DNA from 4 places in the Paenibacillus sp. NPDC058898 genome. Region 4 is predicted to be linked to each of the others. Evidence: predicted binding sites of a transcription regulator. Region 4 holds the regulator's gene; each other region holds the start of a gene.
The links. Region 4 encodes Rex, which represses fermentation and respiration genes when NADH is low (regulators of the CRP and FNR family bind a similar motif). Its sites were predicted from a motif close to TTGTGAAATATTTCACAA; they were not measured.
Positions count from the first base shown of each region.

Region 1: a site for Rex is predicted at 1,770-1,787, ahead of ACOZB4_RS16130 (cytochrome ubiquinol oxidase subunit I). Genes of this name have one in related genera too.
Region 2: a site for Rex is predicted at 5,816-5,833, ahead of pflB (formate C-acetyltransferase). Genes of this name have one in related genera too.
Region 3: a site for Rex is predicted at 2,211-2,228, ahead of ACOZB4_RS30845 (flavocytochrome c). Genes of this name have one in related genera too.

Region 1 is NZ_JBMOSM010000005.1:280,667-288,080, reverse strand. It holds gene ade (adenine deaminase) at 1-1,581, shown strand, start outside; gene ACOZB4_RS16130 (cytochrome ubiquinol oxidase subunit I) at 1,870-3,273, shown strand; gene cydB (cytochrome d ubiquinol oxidase subunit II) at 3,260-4,276, shown strand; gene cydD (thiol reductant ABC exporter subunit CydD) at 4,276-6,042, shown strand; gene cydC (thiol reductant ABC exporter subunit CydC) at 6,039-7,414, shown strand, end outside.
Region 2 is NZ_JBMOSM010000004.1:572,367-579,780, reverse strand. It holds gene ACOZB4_RS14620 (carbohydrate ABC transporter permease) at 1-168, opposite strand, end outside; gene ACOZB4_RS14615 (carbohydrate ABC transporter permease) at 168-1,052, opposite strand; gene ACOZB4_RS14610 (ABC transporter substrate-binding protein) at 1,144-2,502, opposite strand; gene pflA (pyruvate formate-lyase-activating protein) at 2,707-3,450, opposite strand; gene pflB (formate C-acetyltransferase) at 3,494-5,740, opposite strand; gene adhE (bifunctional acetaldehyde-CoA/alcohol dehydrogenase) at 6,060-7,414, opposite strand, start outside.
Region 3 is NZ_JBMOSM010000020.1:1,331-8,744, forward strand. It holds gene ACOZB4_RS30840 (ArsR/SmtB family transcription factor) at 56-367, opposite strand; gene ACOZB4_RS30845 (flavocytochrome c) at 488-2,008, opposite strand; gene ACOZB4_RS30850 (TetR-like C-terminal domain-containing protein) at 2,412-2,978, shown strand; gene ACOZB4_RS30855 (oleate hydratase) at 3,091-4,860, shown strand; gene ACOZB4_RS30860 (DNA-binding protein) at 4,993-5,211, opposite strand; gene ACOZB4_RS30865 (ABC transporter substrate-binding protein) at 5,527-6,561, shown strand; gene fhuB (Fe(3+)-hydroxamate ABC transporter permease FhuB) at 6,558-7,414, shown strand, end outside.
Region 4 is NZ_JBMOSM010000016.1:53,207-60,620, reverse strand. It holds gene ACOZB4_RS29180 (hypothetical protein) at 1-51, shown strand, start outside; gene dinG (ATP-dependent DNA helicase DinG) at 77-2,953, shown strand; gene ACOZB4_RS29170 (redox-sensing transcriptional repressor Rex) at 3,026-3,691, shown strand; gene ACOZB4_RS29165 (amidohydrolase) at 3,666-4,967, shown strand; gene ACOZB4_RS29160 (DUF5590 domain-containing protein) at 4,999-5,517, shown strand; gene ACOZB4_RS29155 (hypothetical protein) at 5,782-6,315, shown strand; gene ACOZB4_RS29150 (AAA family ATPase) at 6,308-7,414, shown strand, end outside.

The DNA.
Region 1 (7,414 bases), on a different contig from region 4:
GCGAATGGCTGCTATATCTCGCCAGGCCTGCTCGACGGTCATATGCATGTGGAGAGCACGATGCTCACCGTGACCGAGTTTGCCAAGGCGGCTATCGTTAGTGGAACGACTGGGGTTTATATGGATCCCCATGAGATTGCCAACGTATTCGGCATGGAAGGTGTGCGCTGGATGCATGAGGAAGGGCAGCAGCTGCCGATGAAGGTGTTCACCACCGTTCCTTCGTGTGTACCGTCGACCTTTGATCTGGAGGATGCTGGGGCGCAGCTGGGCGTAGCCGACATTGAGGAAGGGCTGACATGGCCCGGTGTTGCCGGGCTTGGCGAAGTGATGAATTTCCCGGGCGTCGTGTATGGCGATCCGACCATGAGCGGGGAGATCGAAGCCACGCTGCGTGCGGGCAAGACGGTGACAGGACATTTTCCGGCAGAGGATGTCCGGATGCTGCAGGCATATATGGCAACCGGCGTAAGCTCCGACCATGAAACGGTAACCAGAGAGCAGGCCTTGGAGAAGGTTCGCCTCGGTATGCACCTGATGATCCGTGAGGGTTCGGCTTGGCAGGATGTGAAGGAAGTTGTTAAGGTTATAACGGAAGATAAGGTGCGAACAGACAATATATCTCTGGTTACGGATGATGTATATCCGCAGACGCTGCTGAGACTCGGACACATGAACCATGTAGTCCGCCGCGCTATGGAAGAGGGCGTGGACCCGGTTACGGCGATCCAGCTGGGAACGATCAACGTGGCTCGTTATTTCGGCATGGACAATGAGCTTGGCAGCATTTCACCTGGTAAAACGGCGGATATTTTGCTGATTGATGATCTGTTGAGCATGGTACCTTCCGTCGTGATCACGGATGGCGAAGTGGTTGCAGAGAACGGTCGACTCGTGAAGGCATTCCCGGTATATCAATATCCGGAAAAAGCGTTTAACTCGGTCCGGCTGCAGCGTTCGCTTACCGCGGATGACTTCCTGCTGCGCAGCAAATTCGATGCCGCACGTACAGAAGTGAACGTGGTCCGCGTCATCGAGAACAGCGCCCGTACCGCCAAGATGACGGCGGTGCTCTCCGTGCGGCAAGCGGTGATCCAGCCAGACCTGGATCAGGACGTGGTTCAGCTGGCATGCATTGAGCGCCACGGCACGACGGGACAAATCTCGCTCGGTTTTGCGAGCGGCTTCGGACTCAAGTCCGGCGCGGTTGCGTCTACCGTTGCGCACGACAGCCACAATTTGCTTGTGATGGGCTCGAATGCCGAGGATATGGCACTCGCGGCAAATGAGCTGGCAGCGTGCGGAGGCGGCATGATCGTGGTACGGGATGGAAAGGTGCTGGCGAAGGTGGCGATGCCGATTGCCGGTTTGCTGGCGGACCGTCCGGTTGAGATCGTAGCGGAAGAAGTCGCTGCCTTGGAGGAAGCTTGGAAGGAGCTCGGATGCTATATCCATGCGCCGTTTATGACCTTCTCGCTGATTGCGCTGCCGGTGATTCCGGAAATCCGCATTACCAACCGCGGGATCGCAGACGTAACGGAATTCAAGCTCATCGAGACCGAGATTGGCGCGGTTCAATAAGATTGCAGATACACCGAAGCAGGTTGGCCTGAGGGCGAACCTGCTTTTTTGGTGCGTAAATACCGGGCTTGGCCTGTGAGTGGATGCCGCAAGCCATGTTCCAATTGATAATCCTCACATATTCCACCGCCTACTTAGTGATTTTCGTCACAAATTTATAACTTTTTGCCCCGGTTTCAGCCCTGATATTGTGATGTTTATCACAATCCTTTAGGGCGTGGTCTGCGACAATACAAAAAGAATCAAATTTGAAGTGATCACGTGAGCTAAAGAAAGGGGTATCTTAATATGGATCCGGTTATGCTGGCGCGAATTCAATTCGCATCGACAACCATTTTTCACTTTATTTTCGTACCGTTGTCCATCGGATTGGCGTTTCTGATTGCCATCATGGAGACGATGTATGTTGTCAAAGGCCAGGAAGTCTACAAGAAAATGGCCAAGTTCTGGGGAAAGCTGTTCCTGATTAACTTTGCGGTCGGGGTTGTGACAGGGATTCTGCAGGAATTCCAGTTCGGTATGAACTGGTCGGATTACTCGCGGTTTGTCGGGGACGTGTTTGGCGCACCACTTGCCATCGAAGCGCTGCTGGCGTTTTTCCTCGAGTCGACGTTTATCGGACTATGGATATTCGGTTGGGACCGGTTATCGAAGAAGGTCCATCTGCTCAGTATCTGGCTGGTGTCCTTCGGCACCCTGATGTCCGCCTTTTGGATTCTGGCAGCGAATTCGTTCATGCAGCGTCCCGTTGGGTTCGAGATGAACAACGGGCGAGCGGAGATGAATGATTTCTTCGCACTGATTACGAACGGTCAGCTGTTGGTAGAGTTCCCGCATACAATCTTCGGGGCACTGGCAACCGGGGCGTTCCTTGTAGCGGGTGTGAGTGCCTACAAGTTAATGAAGAAGCAAGATTTGGATTTCTTTAAGAAATCATTCCATATCGCCATCGTGATTGGTCTCATCACCTCCATTCTGGTTGCGGTGTTCGGTCACCAGCAAGCACAGTATCTGGTGGATACGCAGCCGATGAAGATGGCTGCTGCGGAGAGCCTATGGGAAACGAGTGACGATCCTGCGCCTTGGACGGTCATTGCAGCCATCGATCCGGATAAGCAGGAGAACACGATGGAGTTTAAAATCCCGTATTTGCTCAGCTTTTTGTCCTATAGCAAGTTTTCCGGTGAAGTCATCGGGATGAAGGAGCTGCAGGCGCAATACGAACAGCAGTATGGACCTGGAGATTATATCCCTCCTGTGCGCACCACGTTCTGGAGCTTCCGGATTATGGTGGCCGCAGGCAGCATCATGATTCTGCTGGGGTTGTACGGAGCATGGCTCATGATGCGCAAAAAGGTCGAGAAGGCCGGTAAATGGTTCCTCAGACTGATGCTGTTCGGTATTTCACTTCCGTTCATTGCCAACACGTCGGGGTGGATTATGACGGAGATCGGGCGGCAGCCGTGGACGGTATTCGGACTGATCACCACGGAGAACAGTGTTTCACCGAACGTCAGCGCAGGCTCGATTCTATTCTCGCTGATCATGTTTACCGCCATTTATGCGGTGCTGGCGGCCGTCATGGCGTATCTATTTATTAAAGTCATTAAGAAAGGACCGTATGCGGCGGAGGAAGATGACCACCACGCAAGCGATCCGTTTAATAAGGAGGGCTACAATGCTGTCTCTTAACGAACTGTGGTTTGTGCTCGTTGCCGTATTGTTTATCGGGTTCTTCTTCTTGGAGGGCTTCGACTTCGGGGTCGGGATGTCCACGCAGCTGCTGGCCAAAAATGATACCCAGCGCCGGGTGCTGATCAACTCGATCGGCCCATTCTGGGATGCCAACGAGGTCTGGTTGCTGACGGCGGGCGGCGCGATGTTCGCCGCCTTCCCGAACTGGTATGCTACGCTGTTCAGCGGCTTCTACATTCCGCTTGTCTTTCTTCTGCTGGCCTTGATCGGACGCGGGGTGGCCTTTGAATTCCGCGGCAAAGTTGGCGATGTTCGCTGGAAACGGGTGTGGGACGGTGCAATCTTCACCGGCAGCGTGCTTCCGCCATTCCTGCTTGGCGTTGTTTTTGCCTGTCTGATTCAGGGGCTCCCGATTAACGAAGAGATGCAGCTGCATGCCGGATTGTTTGATGTTGTGAATGGCTATACTGTGGTTGGCGGGCTGACGATGGTGATGCTCTGCCTGCTGCATGGCTTAATGTTCACAACACTGCGCACGATGGGGGATCTTCAGGAACGGGCACGCCGTATGGCCCGGAGACTCCTGCTTCCCGTAGCAGCCCTGTTCGTGGCATTCGGGGTGATGACGTATTTCATGACCGATGTCTTCGAGAAGCGTGGCGTGGTGTTAACCGTGCTGCTGGTGCTGGCTCTGCTCGCATTCTTACTGGGCGGATATTTCATGAACATCAAGCGGGACGGCTGGGCTTTCGGGATGACCGGGGCGGTTATCGCTCTGCTGGTAACGTCCGTGTTCGTGGGCTTGTTCCCGCGCGTGATGGTCAGTTCCATCAATTCGGCATTTGACCTGACTATTTATAATGCGGCCTCCGGACCGTATTCTCTCAAGATTATGACGATTGTGGCGGTAACGCTGCTGCCATTCGTATTGGGCTATCAAATTTGGAGTTACTTCGTTTTCCACAAACGGGTACATGAGAAGGAGCATCTGGAGTACTGATGGGAAAAGATCTGCTGGGATACAAAGGCGCCAAGACGGTATTCTTCCTTGTCGCCGTATGTACCCTGGCACAGAGCATGGCCATCCTCCTGCAAGCCAAGTGGCTGGCGGAAGCCATATCCGCCTTGTTTGCCGGATCAACGCTGCAGGAGCAGGGGGAGACCATTGCCTTGTTCCTGCTTGCATTTCTGGCACGCCACGGCATCTCAGCCGTGCAGCAAGGAATCGCACAGCGCTTTGCCGAGGAGACGGGCACGAGCCTGAGGAAGCAGCTGCTGGATGAGCTGTTTCGGAAGGGGCCGTCCTTTGTCCGGTCGGAAGGAACAGGCAATGTGGTTACGCTTGTGCTGGAGGGCATCGGCAAGTTCCGCAAATATGCGGAGCTGACCATACCGCGCATGATGGGGGCGAGCATTACCCCGGCTCTGGTATGGCTGTACGTGTTCATGACGGACCGGATTTCGGGCATTATTCTGCTGGTGACCATGCCGATCCTGATCGTATTTCTCATCCTCGTGGGGCTTGCCGCGAGAAAGCAGACCGAGCGGCAGCTGGATTCTTACCGGATGCTGTCTAATCATTTTGTAGATTCGCTGAGAGGTCTGACTACCCTGAAGTTTCTGGGACAGAGCCGCAAGCACAGCGAGAGCATACAGCAAGTCAGCGAGGGATATCGAGCAGCTACTATGCGGACGCTGCGTGTGGCGTTTCTGTCGTCCTTCGCGCTGGATTTCTTTACGATGCTGTCCGTGGCATCTGTTGCGGTAAACTTAGGCTTACGCCTCATTAACGGCAGCCTGGAGCTGCTGCCCGCGCTGCTTATCCTGATCCTGGCACCGGAGTATTTCCTGCCGGTGCGCATGGTCGGGGCGGACTTTCATGCCACGCTGGACGGTAAGCAGGCAGGGGAAGCGATGCAATCCATGATTCAGGAGGCCCGGAAAGGGCGTTCTTGCGATATAACATTTAAAATTAAAGATAATTTGTCTGAGCCCAATTCGCCGCAGCCGCAATTCCAGTGGGATAATCACAGCGTGCTGGAGCTGTCCGGTATCGGCCTCAGGCACGAAGAGTTGGGGCCGGCTTCCTTGGAGAATGTCAGCTTCCGGATACCGGGTCAGCGCAAGATCGGCATCGTCGGGGAGAGCGGGGCCGGCAAATCCACGCTCATCGAGCTATTAGGGGGATTCTTGGCACCAACGTCCGGCGTGATGGAGCTGAACGGCGTGAAGCTGGAGGACAGGAACCGGCAGGCATGGCGGACCGAGGTCACCTATATGCCGCAGCAGCCATATTTATTCGGTGCTACCTTGGCGGATAATGTGCGCTTCTATGCACCGGAGGCATCAACAGCGCAAGTCGAAGCCGCGGTCGAAGCTGCGGGTCTATCGGATCTGGTGAAGAGCTTGCCGGGCGGACTTGCGGAGATGATCGGCGGCGGTGGACGCACTTTAAGCGGTGGCCAGGCCCAGCGTGTAGCCTTAGCCAGAGCGCTGCTCGGCGGCCGGCGGGTTCTGCTGCTGGATGAGCCGACGGCCCATTTGGATATCGAGACGGAATACGAGCTGAAGGAGACGATGCTGTCTCTTTTTCAAGATAAGTGGGTATTCCTCGCGACGCACAGACTGCACTGGATGCAGGATATGGATTACATCCTCGTTCTGCATCAGGGGCGGGTGGTGGAGACGGGAACCCATGAGGAGCTTATCGCTCGGCAAGGTGTCTATTATGGATTAATTACATCGCAGATGGAGGGAGTACAATGAAGCAGGAATCGTGGTTTCGGCCTTACGTAACGGCAAACTTCTGGCGCTTTTTGCTGATTGTGATGCTTGGCTTGCTCACGATCCTGTTCGCCGGGATGCTGATGTTCACATCCGGGTATTTGATCTCCAAGTCCGCCCTGCGACCGGAAAACATCCTGATGGTATACGTGCCGACCGTAGGGGTTCGGACCTTCGGCATCGGACGCGCGGTCATCCATTACGTGGAGCGCCTGGTGGGACATGACACGATTCTTCGCATCCTATCCCAGATGCGTCTGCGGCTGTACCGCATTCTGGAACCGCAAGCCCTTCGTTTGTCCTCCCGGTACCGCACCGGGGATCTGCTGGGCGTGCTCTCTGATGATATCGAGTATTTGCAGGACGTCTATATTCGAACGGTTTTTCCATCGATTGTAGCGCTTGTGTTATACGCCGGGGTTATTCTGGCTGTCGGCCTGTTTGACCCGGCATTTGCCCTTCTGCTCGCGTTATATGTAGCGGTGCTGATTCTGGTGCTGCCGCTGGTTTCCCTGCTGCTCACCAAACGGAAGAACCGGGAGATGAAGCAGGCCCGCAGCAACCTCTACCAGAAGCTAACCGACGCGGTACTGGGTATTCATGAATGGTATGTCAGCGGCCGGCAGACGGAGTTCCTGACCGGTTATGAGGCGGATGAAGCCGAGGTCGACCGGACCGACCGCTCCCTTAAGCGCTGGTCGCGTCTTCGGGCTTTTATCGGTCAATGCGTGGTTGCCGTGACGGTGGTATCAATGGTGTATTGGTCAGGACGACAGTATGCGGACGGCTCGATCGATGTTACGCTGATCGCGGCTTTGGTTCTGGTTGTATTCCCGTTAATGGACGCATTCCTGCCGGTATCCGAAGCCGTGGAGCGGATTCCGCAGTACGGCCAATCGGTCGCGAGACTTCAGGCGATAGAAAGCGCAGAAACATCTGAAGGGGAGCAGAACCGGGAGCAACAGCTGAATAAGGGAGAGATCCAATCCGTCATAAGCAGCGGTGTCCATGTGAAGGCGGATGGCGTCAGCTTCCGTTATGATCAGGCAGCAGGCGGCGAATCCGGGCTGGAACGATCCGGTGCGAATAGGGAAGGGTCTACATTAACGGATGTATCCCTGGATATTCCTCCTGGGGCCAAGGTAGCCATTATAGGGCGTTCCGGTGCCGGTAAATCCACCCTGCTGCAGCTGATTCAGGGCGTGCTGGCACCTTCGGGGGGAAGTCTTACCCTAGGCGGAGTGGATGCTGCGCGGTTTGGCGATGAGATATCTTCTGTTATTTCGGTATTGAATCAGAGTCCGCACTTGTTCGATACGACGCTAGCAAACAACATCCGGCTCGGACAGCCGGA
Region 2 (7,414 bases), on a different contig from region 4:
CACATAGTTATCAAATACCAGCGTGCTTGGCAAACCAAAAGGGTTCGTTGCAATAGACTGGTTATCCACCTTCACGGAAGAGAACAGGACGAACAGGAAAGGATATAGTATGACGAGCAAGTAAGCCATCAGAAAAATGTGCGGGATCAGTTTCTTTATTGCTCTCATCAGTATTCAATCCTTTCGTTGCGTCTTGCGACCAGCACCTGGTAAAGCACCGTTACGATAATCGTGAAGAGGAAGATCAGCACGGCGATCGAGTTGCCAAAGCCATGCTTGAAGCTCGTGATCGCATATCGAATCATATATGTCGCCATAACGTCGGTTGAGCCAGCCGGCCCGCCCTTGGTCATAACCAGAATAATGTCCGCCGCTTTCATGGCTCCCGCGATCGAAAGCATGATCACAACAGAGATAATTGGCATAATTAATGGAAGCGTGATTTTGGTTGCTCTTTGGACCCCTGTCGCGCCATCAATTGCCGCAGCCTCATCCAGCTCTTTGGGTATGGATAGAATTGCGGCAAGAACCATCACGATGTAAAAGCCAGTCCATTGCCACGCATTCGTGATCAGGATGGCAATCATGGCCCATTTGCTATCCGATAACCAGTAGATGGGTTCAATTCCAACCAGCCCTAAAATCTCATTCATCAGACCAAAGTCCGGGTTGTAAATGAATCCCCATAAAATGCCGATCACAGCCGTCGACATGATGGATGGTGCAAAAACCGCCGTTTTATAAAGTCCCTTCAAACGCTTCACGTTTGCGATTAACAGGGAGAAAAATACGATCGTCGGAACCTGGATCAAACAGGAAAAGAGAATGAAATAAACATTGTTCCTGACAGCCTTCCAAAAAGCATCATCATTCAAGGCTGTCACATAGTTATCGAGCCCAATGTACTTCACATCTTTGGAGATGCCATTCCAGCTCGTAAAGCTGTTGTCAAACGCAGTAAAGATCGGGTATATGAAAAAAGCCAGAAACAATAAGAATGCCGGCAGCACAAAAACGATGTAAATCAGAGGATTTCTCAGCGCTTTGTTCATGGTAACCTCCGTATTTATGTCTGATGTTGTTTAGGCGAAAGGGCACCCCCATGTACCGCAGCGGGTGGTGCCCTTTCGTCTAGAATTTTAGTTATTCCTCTGAAGCATTGGCCGCTTCTTGCGCTGCTTGCACATTCTCCAGCATCTTCTCGGCATCAAGCTCGCCGCCGATGACCTGCTGAATGCCCATGCTCAGTGCAGTGTTTACGTCGGCTTGAACAAGTGCATCAAAGGCAGGGAAGGATTTTTTGATCTCACTGACGCCTTTGAAAATGTCCTGCATAAGCGGATCATCCGAAGTGGAGTTCATTGTTGCCAGATCCATCTTCATTGCCGGCAGTACACCGTCTTCTTTCAGACCGCGCAGCTGCATTTCATCTGTCCACATATTTTTAATGAATTCTTTAACCGCTTGAAGTTTACGAGGATCTTCTGCTACCGCTGCCGAGAATCCATATCCGTTGTTTGCGTCCTGCATGACGATGACAGGGTCGCCTTCATTAACCGGAGGCAGGTTGAAGTATCCGACCTTACCTACCAAATCACCCGCTTGAGTCGGATCTCTAAATACGGAGTTTGCCCACGATCCGTCCATCATCATGACGGCTTCGCCGGTGATCATTTGGTTTCTCATGTCCGCATATTCGAAGCCAAGCTCGCCTTTTTTGAAGTATCCCTTCTCAACCCATTCCTGGTGCTTCTTCACACCTTCCACGACTTTCGGATCGGTCCATTTGGTTTCCCCGGTTTTGAAGCCGTAAGTAACCTCTGGCCCTGCGTAATAGCTCCACAGGTTGTTCGTGGTCATGAGCGGAATCCAAGCATCCTTGGAGGATTGGGCAAAAGGAATCTTCCCGTCGGCCTTTATCGTTTCAGCAATTTGCTCCAATTCAGCCAATGTTTTAGGAACGTTCAAACCTTTTTGGGTGAAGTAATCCTTGTTATAGAAAATACCCTCAATGGAACCCCCAATCGGCAATCCGTAGATCTTGCCGTCATGTGTAAATGGATCCAGTGTCGTAAATTTGTCTTTAATGCCTAGTTCATCCAAAATTGGGGTCAAATCAAGCATTAAGCCTTCTTTGGAATATACGCCTGCATCCGGGCTGCCGAACACATCGAATACTTCCGGCGGCTTACCGGCTGCCATCTCGCCTCTCAGTTTCTCTTTCCGGTTCACTTCAGAGTCCACAGCGTCCAGCTTGATTTTCAGCCCGGGCACCGCCTCTTCGGTTTTACTGACAACATCGTTCAGCAATGCGAGACGGAATTTCTTGGATTCACCTACTTGCGTATGGCGAATGGTGATTTCAAACGGCTCATTGCTGGCCGTTCCTTCCGAACCACCTGACGGTTTTTCTGCTGCCTTGTCACCGCCGCCGCATGCAGACAAAAGCGTGGATGAGACGAACAGAAGCGACATTAATAATGCCAGACCCTTTTTCTTCATTGTCTTTGACCCTCCCGAAGTGTTTGTTTATTTGATAGGCGTTTTCCTCACATCTTCATTATAGAAAGCGATTCCATTTTTCGATAGGCCGATATTTTTCTTGCCAAGGGATAAAATCCTCTACAAAAAAACAACAACCTTTCCATATGGGGAAAGGTTGTTGTCAGTAATCGTAACGCATATATGAAATTAATTAGAAATCTATTAGCTCTGGACTATCTCTATTTTCTTGGGTATCTCACCAATCAATCGGTAAGCGCGTGCCACTTCTTCCTCGGAAGGTGAAGGTACGCCCTCCAATGGATAAGCCATGCCGAGCTCCTTCCATTTGTAAACGCCCATCTGATGGTAAGGCAAGATTTCGAATTTCTCGACGCCGTGCAGCGTCCGAATAAATTGACCGAGCGCAATCAAGTCTTCTTCGCTGTCATGGATGCCCGGCACATAGACGTGGCGGACCCACATGTTCCGATCATGGTCAGACAGCCAGCGGGCCGTCTTTAACGTCCTTTCGTTCGACTTCCCAGTGAGCTTGATATGCTTCTCGTCGTTGATATGCTTCAGATCAAGCAGCACCAAGTCGGTCAACTCCAGCAATTCCGAGATTTTCTCCGGTTCATTATAGCCGTTGCTGTCCAGCGTCGTATGCAAATTCCAGCGGCGCTTCACTTCCTTGAACAGCTCCGTGACAAAGGGATACTGCAATGTCGGCTCACCACCGGAGACGGTTAACCCGCCGCCCGATGAACGGTAGTAGCTCAGATAAGGTTCAATCTCAGCCAGCACGTCCTCTACCGTCATCTCGCGTCCTTCATGCAGTCCCCAGGTATCCGGATTATGGCAGTATTGACACTTCAAGAGACAGCCCTGCATGAAGAGCACAAAGCGGATACCCGGACCGTCCACCGTTCCGAACGTTTCTATGGAGTGTACATGACCTTTTAGCATGGTGCGTCATCCTTTCTGTATCCGCTAGGGTTGTCTTCCATCCTTACATCGATCCGTGGAACGTACGGTTGATGACATCGAGCTGCTGCTCACGCGTCAGTTTGACGAAGTTAACTGCATAACCGGATACCCGAATCGTTAACTGCGGATAATTCTCCGGATGCTCCATCGCATCGATCAACTGCTCCCGGTCAAATACGTTGACGTTCAGATGGTGTGCCTTGCTGCCAAAATAACCGTCCAACATCGCAACCAGATTGTTCACACGGATATCACTTTCTTTACCAAGGGCTTTCGGCACGATCGAGAACGTGTTCGAGATGCCGTCAAGACTATCCTCATAAGGCAGCTTGGCCACGGAAGTCAGCGAAGCGAGAGCTCCCTTCTTATCGCGTCCGTGCATCGGATTTGCGCCCGGCGCAAACGGCTCGCCTGCCTTACGTCCATCCGGCGTGGTTCCTGTTTTCTTGCCGTATACGACGTTCGACGTAATCGTGAGCACCGATTGGGTCGGCATTGCGTCACGGTAAGCCTTGTTCTTGCGAATCATGCTCATGAAGGTCTCGACCAATTCAACGGCGATGCTATCCACGCGATCATCGTTGTTGCCATAGCAAGGGAACTCGCCTTCGATTTCAAAATCCACTGCAATTCCTTGCTCATTGCGTACCGGCTTCACCTTTGCATATTTAATTGCACTCAGTGAATCCGCTGCTACGGACAGGCCTGCGATGCCGCATGCCATCGTGCGCAGGATATCCCGGTCGTGAAGCGCCATCTCAATCCGTTCATAGCTGTATTTGTCATGCATGTAATGGATAACGTTAAGTGTATTCATATAGAGCTTCGCGAGCCATTCCATCATCGGCTTGAATCGCTTCATGACTTCATCATAACTCAGGACCTCGGCAGCGATAGCCGGATATTCCGGTCCAACTTGGGCGCCTGATTTCTCATCCTTACCACCGTTGATCGCATAGAGCAACGCTTTGGCAAGGTTTGCTCTTGCTCCGAAGAACTGCATCTGTTTCCCGATGCGCATGGCGGATACGCAGCAGGCGATGCCGTAATCGTCTCCGTAAATCGGACGCATGAGATCATCATTCTCGTATTGAATCGAGCTGGTTTCGATGGAAACTTTCGAACAATATTTTTTGAAGGCTTCCGGCAGCTTCTCCGACCATAACACCGTCAAGTTCGGTTCTGGAGCAGGTCCCAAATTATACAAGGTATGCAGGAAACGGAAGCTGTTCTTGGTCACTCTCGTCTCACCGTTTATCGACATGCCGCCGATGGATTCCGTTACCCACGTTGGATCCCCGCTGAACAGCTCGTTATAATCCGGCGTACGCAGGAATTTCACGATCCGAAGTTTCATAACGAAATGGTCGACCAGTTCCTGAGCTGTTTCTTCCGTTAGCTTGCCTTCAGCCAGATCCCGTTGAATATAAATATCAAGGAAAGAAGATACCCGGCCAAGCGACATCGCAGCACCGTTCTGCTCCTTGATCGCGGCCAAATAACCGAAATACAACCATTGGAATGCTTCCTTCGCCGTATTTGCAGGTTTGGAAATGTCAAAACCGTGCATACCCGCCATTTCCTTCAGTTCCTTGAGGGCCCGCATTTGCTCAGACAATTCTTCCCGCAAACGGATAACCGGCTCATCCATAGCATCCACTTCAAGCTCACCGAGTTCTCTCAATTTGTCCTGAATAAGAGCATCTACGCCGTATAGCGATATTCTGCGATAGTCACCAATGATACGTCCGCGTCCGTACGCATCGGGAAGTCCCGTAATAATCCCGGCCTTGCGCGCTGCTCTCATCTCTGGAGTATAGGCATCAAACACGCCTTGGTTATGCGTTTTGCGTATGCCGTTAAAGATATCTACAACGGCCTGCGGCATTTCAAAGCCGTATGCGTTGCACGCATCAATCATCATCCGGATCCCGCCAAAAGGCTGGATCGAACGCTTGAACGGCTCATCGGTCTGAACGCCGACAATCTGTTCTTTATCCTTATCCAAATAGCCAGGTTGATGAGAAGTGATGGTTGAAGGTGTATGGACATCCACGTCCAGTACCCCACCGTTGTCCCGTTCTCTCTTGGTTAAATCCGATACGATATCCCACAGTGCTTTGGTGTTATTCGTGGGTCCTGCCAAAAATTCATCAGAGCCATAATAGGGAGTAATGTTCTCTGCAATAAAATCATTAACGTCAATTTGCTTGGTCCATTTACCTGATTTAAAACCTTTCCAGCCTGTTTCTTTTTCAATCACCGACATATTGAATCCCTCCTAGATTTGCTGGGGCTTGCAAGGACAGGCGAGGCCACACCTTGATCTATCTCAGATCTTTAAATGTGATTATTTTCACGATCAATGATGCCACTACCCCGCCTTGCACCTTCAAGCTTCTTTATCAAAGACCTGAGATTCAGCTTCTTGCTACACCTTTATTGTAGTCCTGTTGATCCCTCGCATCTGTGATATTAATCACAAAGTTATCTTTTCCCGTGATTTTTATCACTCCGAGTCTGGTCTTGCATCACTTACCTCAACATATTCCCGGATCTTCATGATCGGCATTCAGAGCCTATCCTATTTAGAACCGACCGTAGAATGCGTTGCGGTAAACTTCTGCGAGCTCTGTCACCAGCGGCAGCTTCGGATTGCTCGTTGTGCACTGGTCTTCAAAAGCCCGGTCCGCCAAATGCTCAACATTCTTCTCGAAATCTTTAGGATCGATGCCAAGCTGCTGGAACGACTCCTCGATACCGAGCTTGCTGTTCAGCTCCCGGATCGCGCCAATCAGACTGTTTACGCCCTCTTCCGTTGTTCTTGCCGGCAGCCCGAGAATCCGTGCGATTTCAGCATATCTCTCATCAGCCACAAAGTGGGTATATTTAGGCCATGCCGCGAATTTTGTTGGCTTCTTGGCGTTGTAACGAATGACGTGAGGCATCAGGATCGCATTGGTGCGTCCGTGTGCCGTATGATACTGGCCGCCCCACTTATGCGCAAGACTGTGGTTGATGCCAAGGAACGCATTCGCAAAAGCCATGCCGGCAAGCGTCGAAGCATTATGCATTTTCTCGCGGGCGAGTTTGTCACCGGTAAGCGCCGACTGCTCAAGATATTGGAACACGAGCTGTATGGCTTTGATGGCAAGCCCATCCGTATAATCGCTGGCCATCACCGATACGTAGGCTTCAATAGCATGTGTCAGAACGTCCATACCGGTATCGGCTACCGCTGTTTTAGGCAGCGTGTATACAAATTCCGGATCGATAATCGCCACATCCGGTGTCAGCTCATAATCAGCCAGCGGGTACTTGGTATTCCCCAGCCCTTTGTCCGTGATGACAGCAAACGAAGTCACTTCCGAGCCGGTTCCCGACGTTGTTGGAATGGCAACGAATTTCGCCTTCCGTCCAAGCTTCGGATATTTATAGACCCGCTTGCGGATATCCATAAATTTTTGCTTCAGATTGTTAAAGTCCGTATCCGGGTATTCATAGAACAGCCACATCGCTTTCGCTGCATCCATTGGCGATCCGCCACCGAGGGCGATAATGCAGTCCGGCTGGAATCGGGTAAGCATCTCCGTTCCGCGTTCTACTGTCGTTGTTGAAGGATCCGGCTCAACCTCCGAGAAGACCTCGATGGCCACTGGCACTCTGCGCTGACGCAGATAATGCTCTACCCGCTCCACATAACCCAGCTTCACCATCATGGGGTCGGTAACGATCGCAACACGGGTGATTTCCGGCATTTTCGCAAGATACTGCGTGGAGCCTTTTTCAAAGTAAATTTTGTCCGGTACTTTAAACCACTGCATATTCACGGTTCTGCGGTTCACCCTTTTCACGTTGATTAGATTGACAGCCGTCACGTTCGACGAAGTGGAATTACGTCCATACGAGCCGCAACCCAGCGTCAGCGATGGCAGGTTCGTGT
Region 3 (7,414 bases), on a different contig from region 4:
GATAAAAAGAAAGAGCTTTTAAGCTTAATCTTCAATTTCACTTTGCTTTTTAAGCCTAAAGCTCTTTCTTGAGTTGTTCGATAAAACGCTGAATGCCTTCCTCATTCCGTCTGTAATATGTCCACTGGCCCGCTCGATGGGATTCCAGTAGACCGGCCTTTTGCAATTTTACCAGGTAGCCAGAAACGACCGACTGAGCGAGTCCTGTTTTATCCGAAATGGAGCCCACGCAGATACCGCCCTGAAAATCACATTTCGAAGGCATGTGATCCTGCGGAGCAAAATGTTCCTCCGGATGCTTCAGCCACTCCAGGATTTTAAACCGGGACTCGTTTGATAGTGCTTTGATGGTTTGTAAGGTATCCATACGCTTATTATATCTATTTTTATAGAAATGTAAATATGGTTTTTAAAAAAATGGCTATCGGAAGATCAAAACAAGACCAAGCGTTTGTTGTTTTGCCGTATGAAGGATGCAGACTACAGCTTACCGTGCTCCCACAAATTCAGCTGATTTGATGCCGGCTTGGCGGCCGAAAATAATGATCTCGGCAACAGAGTTGCCACCGATCCGGTTTTGACCGTGCAACCCGCCTGTTAGTTCACCGGCTGCAAACAATCCTGGAATAGGCTTGCCGTCTTTATCCAAAACTTCCGTGTTCGTGTTGATTTTTACGCCGCCCATGGTGTAGTGAATACCGGGGGCGATTTGGATGGCGTGGTATGGCGCTTCGGACAAGTCGTTATCCATGCCTGTCGTTCTGTCGAATTCGGTATCTTTATTGTTCTTCACCGCACTGTTCCATGTATCCAGTGTGGCTTTAAGCTGATCAGCTGGAACGCCCATTTCTTTGGCTAAAGACTCGATCGAATCACCGTGAATGACAAAGCCCATTTTCTCATATTGCTGAATCGCTTTGACGCGAGATTTTACCCCGGAATCGAACACAAGATAAGCCGATTTTTCAGGAAGCTTATTGATGGCGGCGGTGACATTGTCCCGAGTATCCAACTCGTTTGTGAAACGTTTGCCTTGGCTGGTCACGAGGATGGCTCCTTCTCCCCGAACGGCCTCCCCGATGAGATAAGATTTCTCCTGCTGCACCGTAGGGTGAACCTGGATTTGATCCATATCGACCGTTGTACCGCCGAACTTTTCAATCATGGTGATGCCGTCACCGGTGCTGCCTTCCTGGTTGGTGGTAACGTACCCTTTCAGATCGGAGCGAACTTCGGAAATCATGTCCATATTGGCTCCGAAACCGCCAGTTGTCACAACGACGGCATCTGCTGCAATGTTTTTCTCATCATTCTCGTTGAAGATGACTTTGACGCCTTTTACCTTGCCGTCTTTTTCTGTAATATCCGTTACCTTGGCATTGACGAATAGCGGAATTTCTTGTTCTTGTACATTTTTTACCAGTCCGTTGACAAGGTATTGTCCTACTGCTGAGCCGTCCTCAGGACGGTGCGTGCGTTTTTCGTTCATGCCGCCCGTAATGGTGATATTGTTCAACCGAATCCCAATGGAATCCAGCCAATCGATCGCGCTTGCCGAGTTGTCAACGAAGAAACGAAGCATGTCTTTGTCGTTGGTTCCATGACCGCCCTTTAAAGTCTCTTCATAAAATAAATCGTTGTTGTCCTTAATGCCCTGTTCTTGTTGGAACTTGGTTTCGGAAGCATTCATGCCCGAAGATGATTTTATGGTATTCCCGCCAGCAATCGGCATTTTTTCAAAAATGACCGGATTCATGCCTTTTTCTTTTGCCTCAAGGGCAGCAGACATACCGGCTCCGCCTGCACCGACGATGATGATATCATACTTTTCTTTGAGCTGATCGATCGGCGTATAACCGGTTTGGGACGCACCCGAAACGGCCGTTTCTTGGTCTTCTTCTTTTTTCGTGTTGTCCTGACTCTGATCCTGGTTCCCGCTGCCGCATCCCGCGATAGCAAGCATGAAAGAGAGAATGAGTATAAGCGTTGCTGCAAACTTCCTTTTCACTGTGTAACCCTCCATTTTCTCTATATCTATTTAGTTGACCATAAAGAGCCAATCGAAAAAGGAGGTCGTAACGTAGGAAAGCGAGAAGCGAAAGGGAACGTGAGCGTCACCTTTACTCTTCGAATCTCAGATCTTCCCCGGTTGCCTCCCTCCGGTTGCCTCGTCAGGTCCACTTCATTGTAATATAGAGCAATCAATTATGTGGTGAATTATTTCACAATGTGTATTGGGTTTTATTTATTACGATGCTACCCGGGCTACGATCTCTTGACTTCCTGCGTGTTTTCCAATTTATTTTGCCTCATAAGGATACCGCTTTTTCGCGTTGAGTTCCTTTATAATGAAGATATATAATCTGATCATTGCCTCTGTGGATGATTACGCTCTTGATTGGAGGGGTTTTATGGCACAAACAACAAAAAAGGCGCTTGCCCTATCGCTAAAAAAAATGCTTGAGAAAAAAACGCTTGATAAGATAACTGTTATTGATATTGTTGAGGACTGCGAAGTAAATCGCCAAACGTTTTATTATCATTTCAAGGATATTTATGATCTTGTGGAGTGGATTTGCACAAGCGAGGCTACCATAGCGTTGGATGGCAAGAAAACATATGACACGTGGCAGCAGGGCCTATTGCAAATATTTGAGTATGTGCTGAAAAACAAGGCGTTTGTGACGAGTGTCTATCATTCGATTAAACGAGAGCAGCTGGAAAGGTACCTATTTAACGTAACCTATAATCTTTTGATAGGAGTTATCGAGGAAAAGGCCGTTACGATGTCGATCAGGGATGATGATAAGTCGTTTATCGCTGACTTTTATAAATATGCGTTTGTAGGATTGATGCTGGATTGGATTGCTAAAGGGATGAAGGAAGAGCCCGCTGCGATTGTGGACCGGCTAAGCATTTTGATTCAAGGGGATATTTTTTTCGCGCTTGAAAAGTTTAAATCGCACCACGATCATTAGACAATATTAGGCTTTTGTCGAAAGTTTCGACATTAGGCGGACATTGTCTATAGGAGACCTCCGAATATTTTCTTATGATGAAGTTGCTAGAATCAATTCGGAGGTGACTGGAATGTATTATAGCAATGGAAATTATGAAGCGTTTGCCCGTCCGGAAAAACCGGTCGATGTCGACAAAAAATCAGCATATCTGGTTGGAGCCGGTTTAGGCTCTCTGGCAGCTGCGTGCTTCCTTGTGCGCGACGGCCAAATGAAGGGAGAACGGGTTCACATTCTGGAGGAGCTTAGTCTTCCCGGAGGTGCCTGCGACGGAATTCATGACAGCGATAAAGGTTTTATTATTCGCGGTGGACGGGAAATGGAAGATCATTTTGAATGCTTGTGGGATTTGTTCCGTACTATTCCGTCTCTGGAAATTGAAGGCGCATCGGTTTTGGATGAGTTTTACTGGCTGAACAAGAAAGATCCAAACTATTCACTAATGAGAGCCACGGTTAACCGAGGCGAGGATGCCCATACGGATGGAAAATTTGCTCTGAGTGAAAAAGCTTCGCTGGAAATCGTGAAGTTATTCTTTACTCGAAACGAAGATTTGTATGATAAGCAAATTACCGATGTATTCACGGAGGATTTCTTTGCCTCGAATTTCTGGCTTTACTGGAGAACGATGTTTGCCTTTGAAGATTGGCACAGCGCTTTGGAGATGAAGCTTTACATTCAAAGATTCATTCACCATATTGGCGGACTGCCTGATTTTTCGGCGTTAAAATTTACGAAATATAATCAATATGAGTCATTGATTCTGCCAATGATGAAATACTTGCAGTCGCATGGCGTTCATTTCCAATATGATACAACGGTCACGAATGTAGTATTTGATATTCAAGGTAATAAGAAGGTTGCTAAGCAAATTGTATGTCGCCGTGCTGGCAATGAGGAATATATCGATTTAACGGAAGATGATTTGGTGTTTGTGACAAATGGCAGCTGCACGGAAAATTCTTCTTCGGGCGACCATCATCGTGCGGCTGAATTCAATCGTTCCGCAGGCGGCTGCTGGGAGCTCTGGAGAAATATCGCCAAGCAGGATCCATCCTTTGGGCGCCCCGATAAATTCTGCACGAATACGGAAGCGACGAACTGGGAATCGGCAACCGTTACGACACTTGATGACAGAATCCCGCCCTATATTGAAAAAGTTTGTCAGCGCGACCCGTTCAGCGGAAAGGTCGTTACCGGCGGCATCGTGTCCGTAAAGGATTCCAAGTGGCTCATGAGTTACACTTTAAATCGTCAACCGCATTTCAAAGAGCAGCCGAAAGATCAGCTTGTGGTATGGGTATATGGATTATTCACCGATGTTCCGGGCGATTACGTCAAGAAGCCGATGAGAGAATGTACCGGCGAGGAAATTACGATGGAGTGGCTGTACCATCTGGGTGTGCCGGAGCATGAAATTGCTGACATGGCTGCCAACTCTGCCCGCTGCATCCCGACCATGATGCCTTATATTACGGCATTCTTCATGCCGAGAACAGAAGGAGACCGGCCAAAAGTAGTTCCGGATGGTTGCGTCAACTTCGCGTTTATCGGACAGTTTGCCGACACGGTTCGCGACACCGTATTTACAACCGAATATTCGGTTAGAACGGCAATGGAGGCTGTGTACACCTTATTAAACGTAGACCGCGGCGTACCCGAAGTGTTCGGCTCCTGCTACGATGTCCGTGTACTGCTGGACTCCACTTCTAAAATGATGGACGGTAAAAAACTAACCGATTTGAAGCTTCCGTTGATCATGAACTTATTGGAAAAGCAGGCTTTGAAAAAAGTTTCCGGAACCGTCATCGAAGATATATTGAAACGCTATAACATCATATAGTCGAAGTTCCATTGTCAAAGATGATATGGAACATCAATGAGCGCACCAATCCAAGATTGGTGTGCTGTATGGGAAAAAACAAACACGATAGATCCCTGGCCTTTATGGCCTTTGGAGACCTATCGTGTTTATTTATTCTTTGAAGGAAAGGCCCTTCTCGGCAAGAGCTTCGCGCAGTATTCTGATCGCTTTGGGCCCTACCCCGTGAAGCGCCAGTAGTTCTTTCTCGGATGCTTGGGTGAGGTCGGCAAGCTGATGATAGCCTGCAGCGATTAGGGCTCGACGTGCAGGTTTACCGGCTTTAACGGGAAAGTCGCTCTCTTCAGCAGGAGCGGATGTTTTATCACGCATGGAGATCCCTCACTTTTCGGTTGTTTTGTTAAAGCGGATACAAGCATAAGAAGAATGAGCGGTAGAGGCTAAGTTTGTAGGAATAATTTAGTAAGATTATGTTATACATCTCATGTTCTGTAAAGAACGAATTCCATACTCATGGCAGAAAAGGCAGATTCATGGAGGGTTCAGGCAATCTTCATAAATTCTATTGACAATCTTAATGAGAATAATTATCATTGTGCTGAGTGTTGATAATGATAATTGTTCTCAATAATTATTATTAGTAAACAATATCTACAATACATAGAGGGTATGAGGGGGAGAAATTCAATGCGCAGTATGAAGGGTCTCGTGTTTATCGTATTGATATTTGCATTGGTTTTAGCCGGTTGTGGCGGAGGCGCGGCATCCAATGATGGAGGCGGCTCTACCGCAGCGCAGAATTCAGATCAAGGGGCCGCACAGGGTGGGGATAACACCGAGGCCACGCCGGAGACCCGAACCATTAAGCACGCCCTGGGCGAAACGGAAATCACTGGCGTTCCTAAGCGTATTGTCGCACTGGAATGGCTTTACGCGGAGGATGTCCTTGCGCTCGGCGTTCAGCCCGTCGGCATTGCAGATATTGAGGGGATGAACCAATGGGTAAACATTCCGGTGGAGATCGGTTCGGACGTGACCGATGTCGGCACTCGTCAAGAGCCGAATCTCGAGCTTATCGCTTCCTTGAAGCCGGACCTGATCATCGGTTTGAAATCGAATCTTGAAGCTGGCTATGATACGTACAACAGCATCGCGCCAACATTGGTATTCGATCCTTATCCGGTTGAGGGACAAGGGGACCAATATGAAGAGATGGTTAATACCTTCAATACGATTGCTGACGTGCTTGGCAAAAAAGACGAAGCTGCAAAAGTGCTTAGCGACCTGGATCAAACCTATGCCGACGCCAAAGCCAAGCTTGAAGCTGCCGGTATGACGGAAAAACCATTTGCGCTGGCGATGGGGTACAGTAACCAGAATGCGGTGACGTTCCGGATTTCGACGGACAATTCCCTGGCCGTCAAAATTTTGGAGCACATCGGGTTAACCAATGCCCATAAGCCTAATCAATTTGAGGTTTATGGATTTACCACTGGGGACGTAGAGGCATTGCCTGCCCTTCAGGATGCGAATTTCCTGCATATGATTCAGGATAGCGATAACGTCATCGAGAATCAATTGAAGGACAATCCGGTATGGAAAGGTCTGAACTTTGTTAAAGAAGACCGCGTGTATGCACTTGGCGGTGACATGTGGCCATACGGCGGCCCATTGTCTGCCCAAACCATGGCCCAGAAGACAGCTGATCTGCTCACAAAATGAGTCTCGGTAAGAAACTGGCACAAGGCTCCGCGGCGGTGAGCATCCATCCAGCCCCACCCGTTTCCTCAGGTAGGGGCTGGAAGCCGTTATGGATGCTGGCTGGAGGCCTTGTGGCTCTGTTATTTCTCACGTTTATCAGCTTGACGCAAGGGCTAGCGGATATATCCGTCAAAACGGTGGTACAGGCATTGGTGTCTCCGCAGGATATTGCAGATCATCATCTCATCCGCAGTGTGCGCCTTCCTCGAACAGTGATGGGCTTATTATCAGGCGCGGCCTTGGCGGTGTCGGGCGTGCTCATGCAGACCGTGACGCGCAACCCGCTGGCATCGGAGACAACGCTTGGCGTGAATGCCGGCGCTTATTTGGCCGTCGTGGCGGGGATGATCTTCTGGCCGGGACTGCTGCATCAGTATGCCCTTCCTTTGGCTGTGGCAGGGGGAACACTGGCGGCTGTAGCGGTCTATGCGCTGGCGGGAAAAACGCAGGGCTCCCCCTTGCGGATTGCATTGTCCGGGATGATCGTCACTCTGGTTTTATCCTCCGTTACGAGTGCGCTTGTGCTGCTGAACCAGCAAACGACGCAGGGGATTTTTCTGTGGGGCTCCGGCTCGCTAATTCAGAATGACTGGGATGGCGTAGCTTTCTCATGGCCGTGGATCATTGGCGGGCTGATCGTGCTGTGTTTAGCGGTACGCCAGTGGGACATTCTGACCCTCAATGAAGAGTCGGCACGTTCCCTTGGCCAAAAAGTCGGCACCACCCGCTTGCTTGCGATGGGGGCAGCCATTGTGCTGGCCTGCGTGACCGTGAGCGTGGTCGGTCCGATCGGCTTTATCGGGTTGGTCGCTCC
Region 4 (7,414 bases):
TTTTTACCCGGAATGTTCAAAACCCGCAACTTCTGGTATGCTGTTAATTAGTCTGGAGGAAAGGGATTTTATCGAAATGAAATTTGCCGTATTGGATTTTGAAACCACGGGCAACCAGTCAGCAGATGAGATCATTCAGGTTGGACTGGCCATCATCGAAGAGGATCGAAGCATCTCCCGCGTATACGGCACCTATGTCAATCCCGGGATTCCGATCCCTCCTTTTATTACCGGTTTGACCGGCATTTCCGACAGTGATGTAGCGGATGCTCCGTCATTGGAAGAAATGATGATGGAACTCGTGCCCATGCTCGACGATGTCGTATTGGTTGGGCATAATGTCGCTTTTGATTTTAACTTTTTGCAAAATGCACTCGATCGCTGCGGCTATTTACCGTTCAGCGGCCGAATTCTAGATACGATGCACTTCTTAAAAATATGTTTTCCCTCGCTGCCTTCTTATCAGCTCGGGATGGTCTCTTCTCATTTCGGTCTGGAGCATGACCGTCCGCATCAGGCGGACAGCGATGCGCTTGCCACAGCCTATGCACTGCTGAAATGCCTGGAGGAGATCGATGAGCTTCCTCTCCTTACCGTGCAGCGGTTAAGCGACCTGTTTGCCGACGAGGACAGCGACTTGGCCTGGTTCTTTGACGGCATCCGTGCTGACAGGGAGTTCCAGGCTGTACAAGCCGGAGACACCCATACGTACTATCGTCAATTTGCCCTGGCCGTTGACGATTGGAACGATATTGCGCCTGCCAGGGATGAGTCGGAGCCTAATCCGCTGGCGGATGTAAGCTTTGAGCAATACATGAATGATGTCCGTGAACGTCTAAAGGAAACGCTGCCTCATTATGAGAGCAGGGATGCCCAGGACATGATGTTTCAGGAAGTGATGCAGGCTCTCGATGACAATAAACATTTATTGATCGAAGCTGGCACGGGAACAGGCAAATCCCTCGGGTATTTGCTGCCGTCGATTTATCAAAGCGTGAAGCAGGAACAGAAGGTTATGGTGAGCACGCATACAATCAACCTTCAAGAACAGCTGCGTGACCGGGATATTCCCCTGCTCACCCAGGTTGTTCCTTTTCCTTTTAAAGCGGCTATTTTCAAGGGAAGAGGCCATTATTTGTGTTTGAGAAAATTTGAACATAAAATAAATAGAAGAGATTTTCATTCCCCGAAGGAAGATGTGATCACCGCGGCGCAGATGCTGGTCTGGCTGACCCAGACGGAGAACGGGGATGATGAAGAACTGAACTTTGGCGGTCGCGGAGGGGATTTCTGGGAGACGATCTCCAGTGATTCGGATTCCTGCCTTGGCCGTGCCTGCCCATGGTTCCGCAAATGCTACTATCACAGGGCCAAACATGAAGCGGGCATCGCGGATGTTGTCATTACGAACCATTCGAAGCTGTTCACTGACGTAAAAGCGAATCATCAGCTGCTTCCGAGTTATGAGCGTCTCGTCATTGATGAAGCGCATCATCTGGAGGACGTCGCTGGCAAGCACCTTGGCTTGCAGATGAAATATTTTTCGGTGGTCCATACGCTGACTCGTATGTACAAAGACAGCCGCAGCGGTCAGCTTCCGGCTCTTCGCCAGCTGCTGCAAGCATCATCGCATGAGAAGGCTGTCGAGTGGTCCTCCATCATAGACCGGATTTATCCGGATCTGATCACCGCAAAAGAGAATTGGGACCGGCTCAGCGATCAATTGTTCGGACTGCTTCCGGAACGCGGAGACGCGACTCCGGGGGATGCCGGTCAATTCTCGCTTCGCTTATCGCCTCTGAAGAAGCCGAAGGATTGGGGTTCGCTGGCCGAGTTGGAGCATCAAATTCATGTGACGCTGGGCGATGTCGTTCGCAAGGGTGACAAGCTGATCGCCGAGATGAAGGAAGATCTGGACGACTACAGCGCGGACAGTTTGTTAACAGACCTATCGGGTCTGTTTAAGGACCTGGCCGCACACCGCGATGACCTGAGGTCCTTCATGGCTCTGAATGATGAAGGCACGGTATACTGGATGGAGGCTAACGGGAATTTCCGCGGCAAATCGCTGCAGCTTTATGCAGTGCCTGTCGATGTTAGCACTCACTTGAAGGAATTGTTTTTTGACAAGAAACAAAGCGTGATCCTGACATCGGCGACCTTGTCGGTGGATAAATCGTTTCAGTTCATGATCGAGAACTTGGGTCTTCAGGAAGCGGCAGATAGCGGCAACCTGAACACGGTTCTGCTGCCGTCCCCGTTTAATTACAGGGAGCAGGCCCTCCTTGTCGTGCCGCGCGATTTTCCGAGCGTGAAGGGCTCGGTCGGGGATGCACTCTTTGTGAATACACTTGTGCAATCATTGGCCGATACGGCAATCGCTACGCATGGCCGCATGCTTGTGCTGTTCACTTCGTACCGCATGCTGCGTCAGGTTCACGAGCCGTTGAAGGAGGCGCTGGCATCCAGCGATATTACGGTACTGGGACAAGGGATGGACGGAACCAGCCGTACCAAGTTAATCCGGAGATTCCAGGATAGCAGCGCTTCGGTCCTGCTGGGTACGAGCTCCTTCTGGGAAGGGGTAGACATACCCGGGGAGGCGCTCACTTGCCTTGCGATCGTCCGGCTGCCGTTCCAGCCGCCGAATCATCCCTTGGTCGAAGCCAAGAGCGAATTGCTGCAGCAGCAGAAGAAGAACCCGTTCATGAAACTTTCGGTTCCGCAAGCGGTCATTCGCTTCAAACAGGGATTTGGCCGACTGGTGCGGACCGCGCAAGATAAGGGGATTGTCATTGTCTACGATACCCGGGTCATTGAATCCTATTACGGGAAATATTTCTTATATTCTTTGCCGGGGCCGAAGATGGAGCACATGCCGACAGAGGGGATCGTTCCCCGAATTTCGGAATGGCTGCAGGAAGAGGCAGGCATAGAGAACCAAGCTGAATAAAAGTGAAACAATGAACGAAATGATCTGTCACAAAAAAATGTAGTTATTAACCTATTATTAGGGGGAGCATGAATGAAATCGGAAAAAATTTCGGAAGCCGTGGTCCGCAGATTACCTGTATACTTGCGCTATTTGAATGAGCTTCAGAAAAGGGAGGTCTCCACGGTTTCCTCCCAGGAACTGGGACAAAAACTGGACCTCAATCCTGCTCAAATTCGTAAGGACCTAGCGTATTTCGGTGATTTTGGACGGAAAGGGATCGGATATGACGTATCTTATCTGATCGAGAAAATTCGCCAGATTCTAAAGCTGGACCAGAAGATCAATGTCGCATTGATTGGGGCCGGTAATCTTGGACATGCATTATCGAATTACAATGCATTTCTGAAGGACAATATGAAGATTGTGGCGGTTTTCGATTCGTATTCTCCCAAAGTTGGTATGAAAATTAACAATTTGGTTGTACAGCCGATGGAGGAACTGGAGAAGACGGTTCATGAGTACGGCATTCGTATCGGGATAATCACCGTTCCGGATTTTGAAGCGCAGAATGTAGCCAATCAGCTTATCGCCGCAGGCATCGAGGCTATCCTGAATTTTGCGCCAACCATCCTGAAAGCCCCATCCCATATCAGGATTCATACGGCTGATTTTACTACAGATTTGCAGAGTTTGGCCTATTATTTGGATAACGGCAAGGAGGATGCAGGACATGACGATAACGAAGTGGATGGTTAAGAACGGAACGTTTGCGGTATTAGAGGAAGGAAGAACCGTGCTACGCGGATATATGGTTGTGGAGAATGACCGCATAACCTATCTGGGTGAAGAAGAGCCAACCATCCAAGAGGGAACAGAAGTTATCGACGGAACTCATCTGTTTTTCCTACCGGGGTTAGTGAACACGCACGGACATGCGGCGATGTCCCTGCTCCGCGGTTATGGCGACGATCTGGCACTGCAGGTATGGCTTCAGGAAAAAATGTGGCCTATGGAAGCCAAATTCACGGCCGACGATGTATACTGGGGAACCGCACTCTCCGTGCTGGAGATGATCAAAGGCGGAACCACGACATTTGTGGATATGTATGATCATATGGATCAGGTTGCCAAGGTTGTGCAGGACTCAGGAATGCGCGGCGTCCTAATGCGCGGCGTCATCGGATTGTGTCCGCCTGAGGTGCAGCAGCAGAAGCTGGATGAGGCGGTGGTATTCGCGAAAGACTGGCATGGCAAGGCTGACGGGAGAATTACGACGATGATTTCACCGCATGCACCTTATACGTGCCCGCCGGATTTCATCGAAAAATTCGTTCAGGCATCCCATGATTTGAATCTGCCTTTGCATACGCATATGTCCGAAACGGAAACGGAAGTAGCTCAGAATGTAAAAGACTACGGACTTCGCCCTGTTGCCCATTTGGAGAAGCTTGGCATGTTCTCCCGGCCAACGCTGCTTGCGCATGCCGTCCATCTGACCGATGAAGAAATCGAAATCCTGGCCAAGCATCAAGTTATGGTGTCGCATAATCCAGGCAGCAATTTGAAGCTTGCCAGCGGCATCGCTCGCGTGCCTGCACTGCTGAAAGCTGGCGTAACGGTGTCGCTGGGTACCGATGGACCTGCGAGCAATAATAATCTGGATATGTTTGAAGAGATGCGTCTGGCGGCATTGATCCATAAAGGGGTAAGCGGGGATCCAACCGCAATTCCTGCATCCGAAGCGCTTCGGATGGGTACAGAGTATGGAGCCAAGTCAGCCTTCCTCAACGATATCGGTACGCTTGCAGTAGGTATGAAGGCAGATATGATCGCACTGAACACGGATCAGGCGCACTTCCTTCCGAAGACGGATTACATTTCTCATGCTATCTACTCCGCTAGTGCGAAGGATGTTGAGCATGTATGGGTTGACGGTAAGCAGGTAGTGAAGAATGGCGCGAGTCTTACTCTTGATGAGGAACGTATCCGCCGGGAAGCGCAGCGTACCTTTGAGCGTCTTACAACCCTCTAGGGAATAATCAAGGTGAGCGAGGAAGACGGATTTGAAGAAAAAAACGAAGTGGATATTGCTGAGTGTGTCCAGCGTACTGCTGTTGCTGCTTGGTTTACAGCTCTATTATTCATATGTTATGAAAGATACTTGGAATGAAGAAAGAATGGCAATTGTTGCCGCGAAGCAGCATGGCCAATTGGTTACACCCGGGAAGACCTATAAATCGGTGTGGGGCGAGGATAATAACTATTGGGTGGTAAGCGGGAAGGATCAAGACAATCAAGATCGTATGGTATGGGTGAAATTTACGGATGACAACGTACCTGTTGAAGGTGCTGACGCTGTCCAGTCCGTTTTATTGAAAACGGGGATGTCAGAAGCCCAGATGCGGGATCAGATCTATAACGAATTGCCTGGAGTGGAAATTAAGCGGTTGCTGCCTGGAATGTATGAGGGCGAGTATGCATGGCAGCTGCAGTATGAACACAACGGTCAGCGCGGCTATCGGTTTTATCGTTTTCAAGATGGTAACACCATCGGGAATGACATTATTCTTCCAAATCAATAAAAATGCAGTAAGAGAGGCGCCCTTTAAAATTCATAGGGTGCCTCTCTTTTTCTCCGACATGTAAGCGCATTCAGAAAGAATATGGAAAAACTGTTCTAAATATTTTCACAGACATGCATGAAAAAGTATATAAGATGTGATATACTCGTACTTGTACAAAACGAGCATATAAATTACATGCATCGCAATATATCGTTGTTATATGTACTATTGTGTCACAAAATGATAGACAAAATTTCATATAGGAAATGAAGGAGGAACTTCATGAAACTACGCATTGTACCTATCATGCTGACTGTCGTGATCTCAGCATCGGTTCTCTTTGGCGGATGGTTTCTGTATCGGCAGATGGCTTTGCAAAATCCGCTGGCAAATGTTGTGTCGCAATATGACGGCGTGAAGGATTCTCATATAGATATTAAACAGAATACCGTTACTTTGAATCTCGATTTGGCTCCAGATACAAATTTACAAGGTTTGGTTCAGCATATTAAGAAGGAAGGCAAGTCTGTGATTGGCAAGCGGGAATTGAAAATCCAGGTGGAGGACCATTCCTCGGAAGCACTGGATCAATGGTGGGAGAAGGCCATGCTCTCAGTCGCCGAAGCAATGGATAATAAGCAGTATACTGATATTCAATCATCGCTCGAGCAGCTTGCTGCCCAGTCTCCGAATTTGAAAGCAAAAGCAACCATCGATGACACCAATGTCTATGTCAGCTTGTCAGACGGCAAGTCTGGTAAATTTATAATCTTGCCGCGTCAGCCTGGCAGCATGGAGGTGTGGAATCATGCCTAAATTAGCTAAAGAAATCATGTTAGGCTTTATTCCCGTATTACTGGTATTCCTTGTATTTGTCGGTGTGAACATCGTGCCCTTGCTCATCGCTGCAGGACTTGTAGGCGGCTTGTTGTTTATCGCTAAAATGAAAGGCGGTATTGCTGTAAGCGCAGGGAATGAGCGCAAGCGGAAAAAGAGCGGACCTGCCAAGCTGACGTTCGAAGAAATCGGCGGGCAGGATAATGCTAAACAAGAACTGCGAGAAGCATTGGATTTTCTGATTCGTCATGAAGACATTAAGAAATTCGGCATTCGTCCATTGAAGGGCATTCTCCTAACCGGGCCTCCGGGAACAGGGAAGACGTTGATGGCGAAAGCCGCTGCCCATTATACGGATTCGATCTTTGTTGCTGCATCCGGCAGTGAATTTGTTGAGATGTACGTCGGTGTTGGTGCGGGGCGCATCCGGGATTTGTTTAAGGATGCCCGGAATCGTGCGACAAAAGAAAACAAACAAAACGCCATCATCTTCATCGATGAGATCGATGTCATTGGCGGTAAACGCGAAGGCGGCCAGCAGCGCGAGTATGACCAGACGCTGAATCAGCTGCTAACCGAGATGGATGGCATCTATTCACAGGATACTCCTCGCATTCTGGTTATCGCCGCAACAAACCGGAAAGAAATGCTGGATAGCGCACTGCTGCGTCCAGGCCGATTCGACCGTCATATTCAAGTAGATCTTCCGGATAAGAAGGGACGCACTCATATCTTGAATCTGCATGCGGGTAATAAGCCGCTGCATGAAGATGTTGACTTGGAGAAAATTGCTGAGGAAGCTTACGGCTTCTCGGGTGCACAGCTTGAGAGCGTCATGAATGAAGCGGCCATTTATACGATGCGCGAGAATGAACAGTTTATCCATCAGCGTCATTTGTCCATGGCGATTGATAAGGTAATGATGGGTGAGCGCTCTGATCGCGAATCGAATTTGGAAGAGAAGAAGCGCGTTGCCATCCATGAATTGGGACATGCTATCATGGCAGAGCTTGTGCGTCCCGGCAGTGTGAAACAAGTTGCCCTCAGCCCGCGTGGTAAGGCACTTGGTTATGTTCGT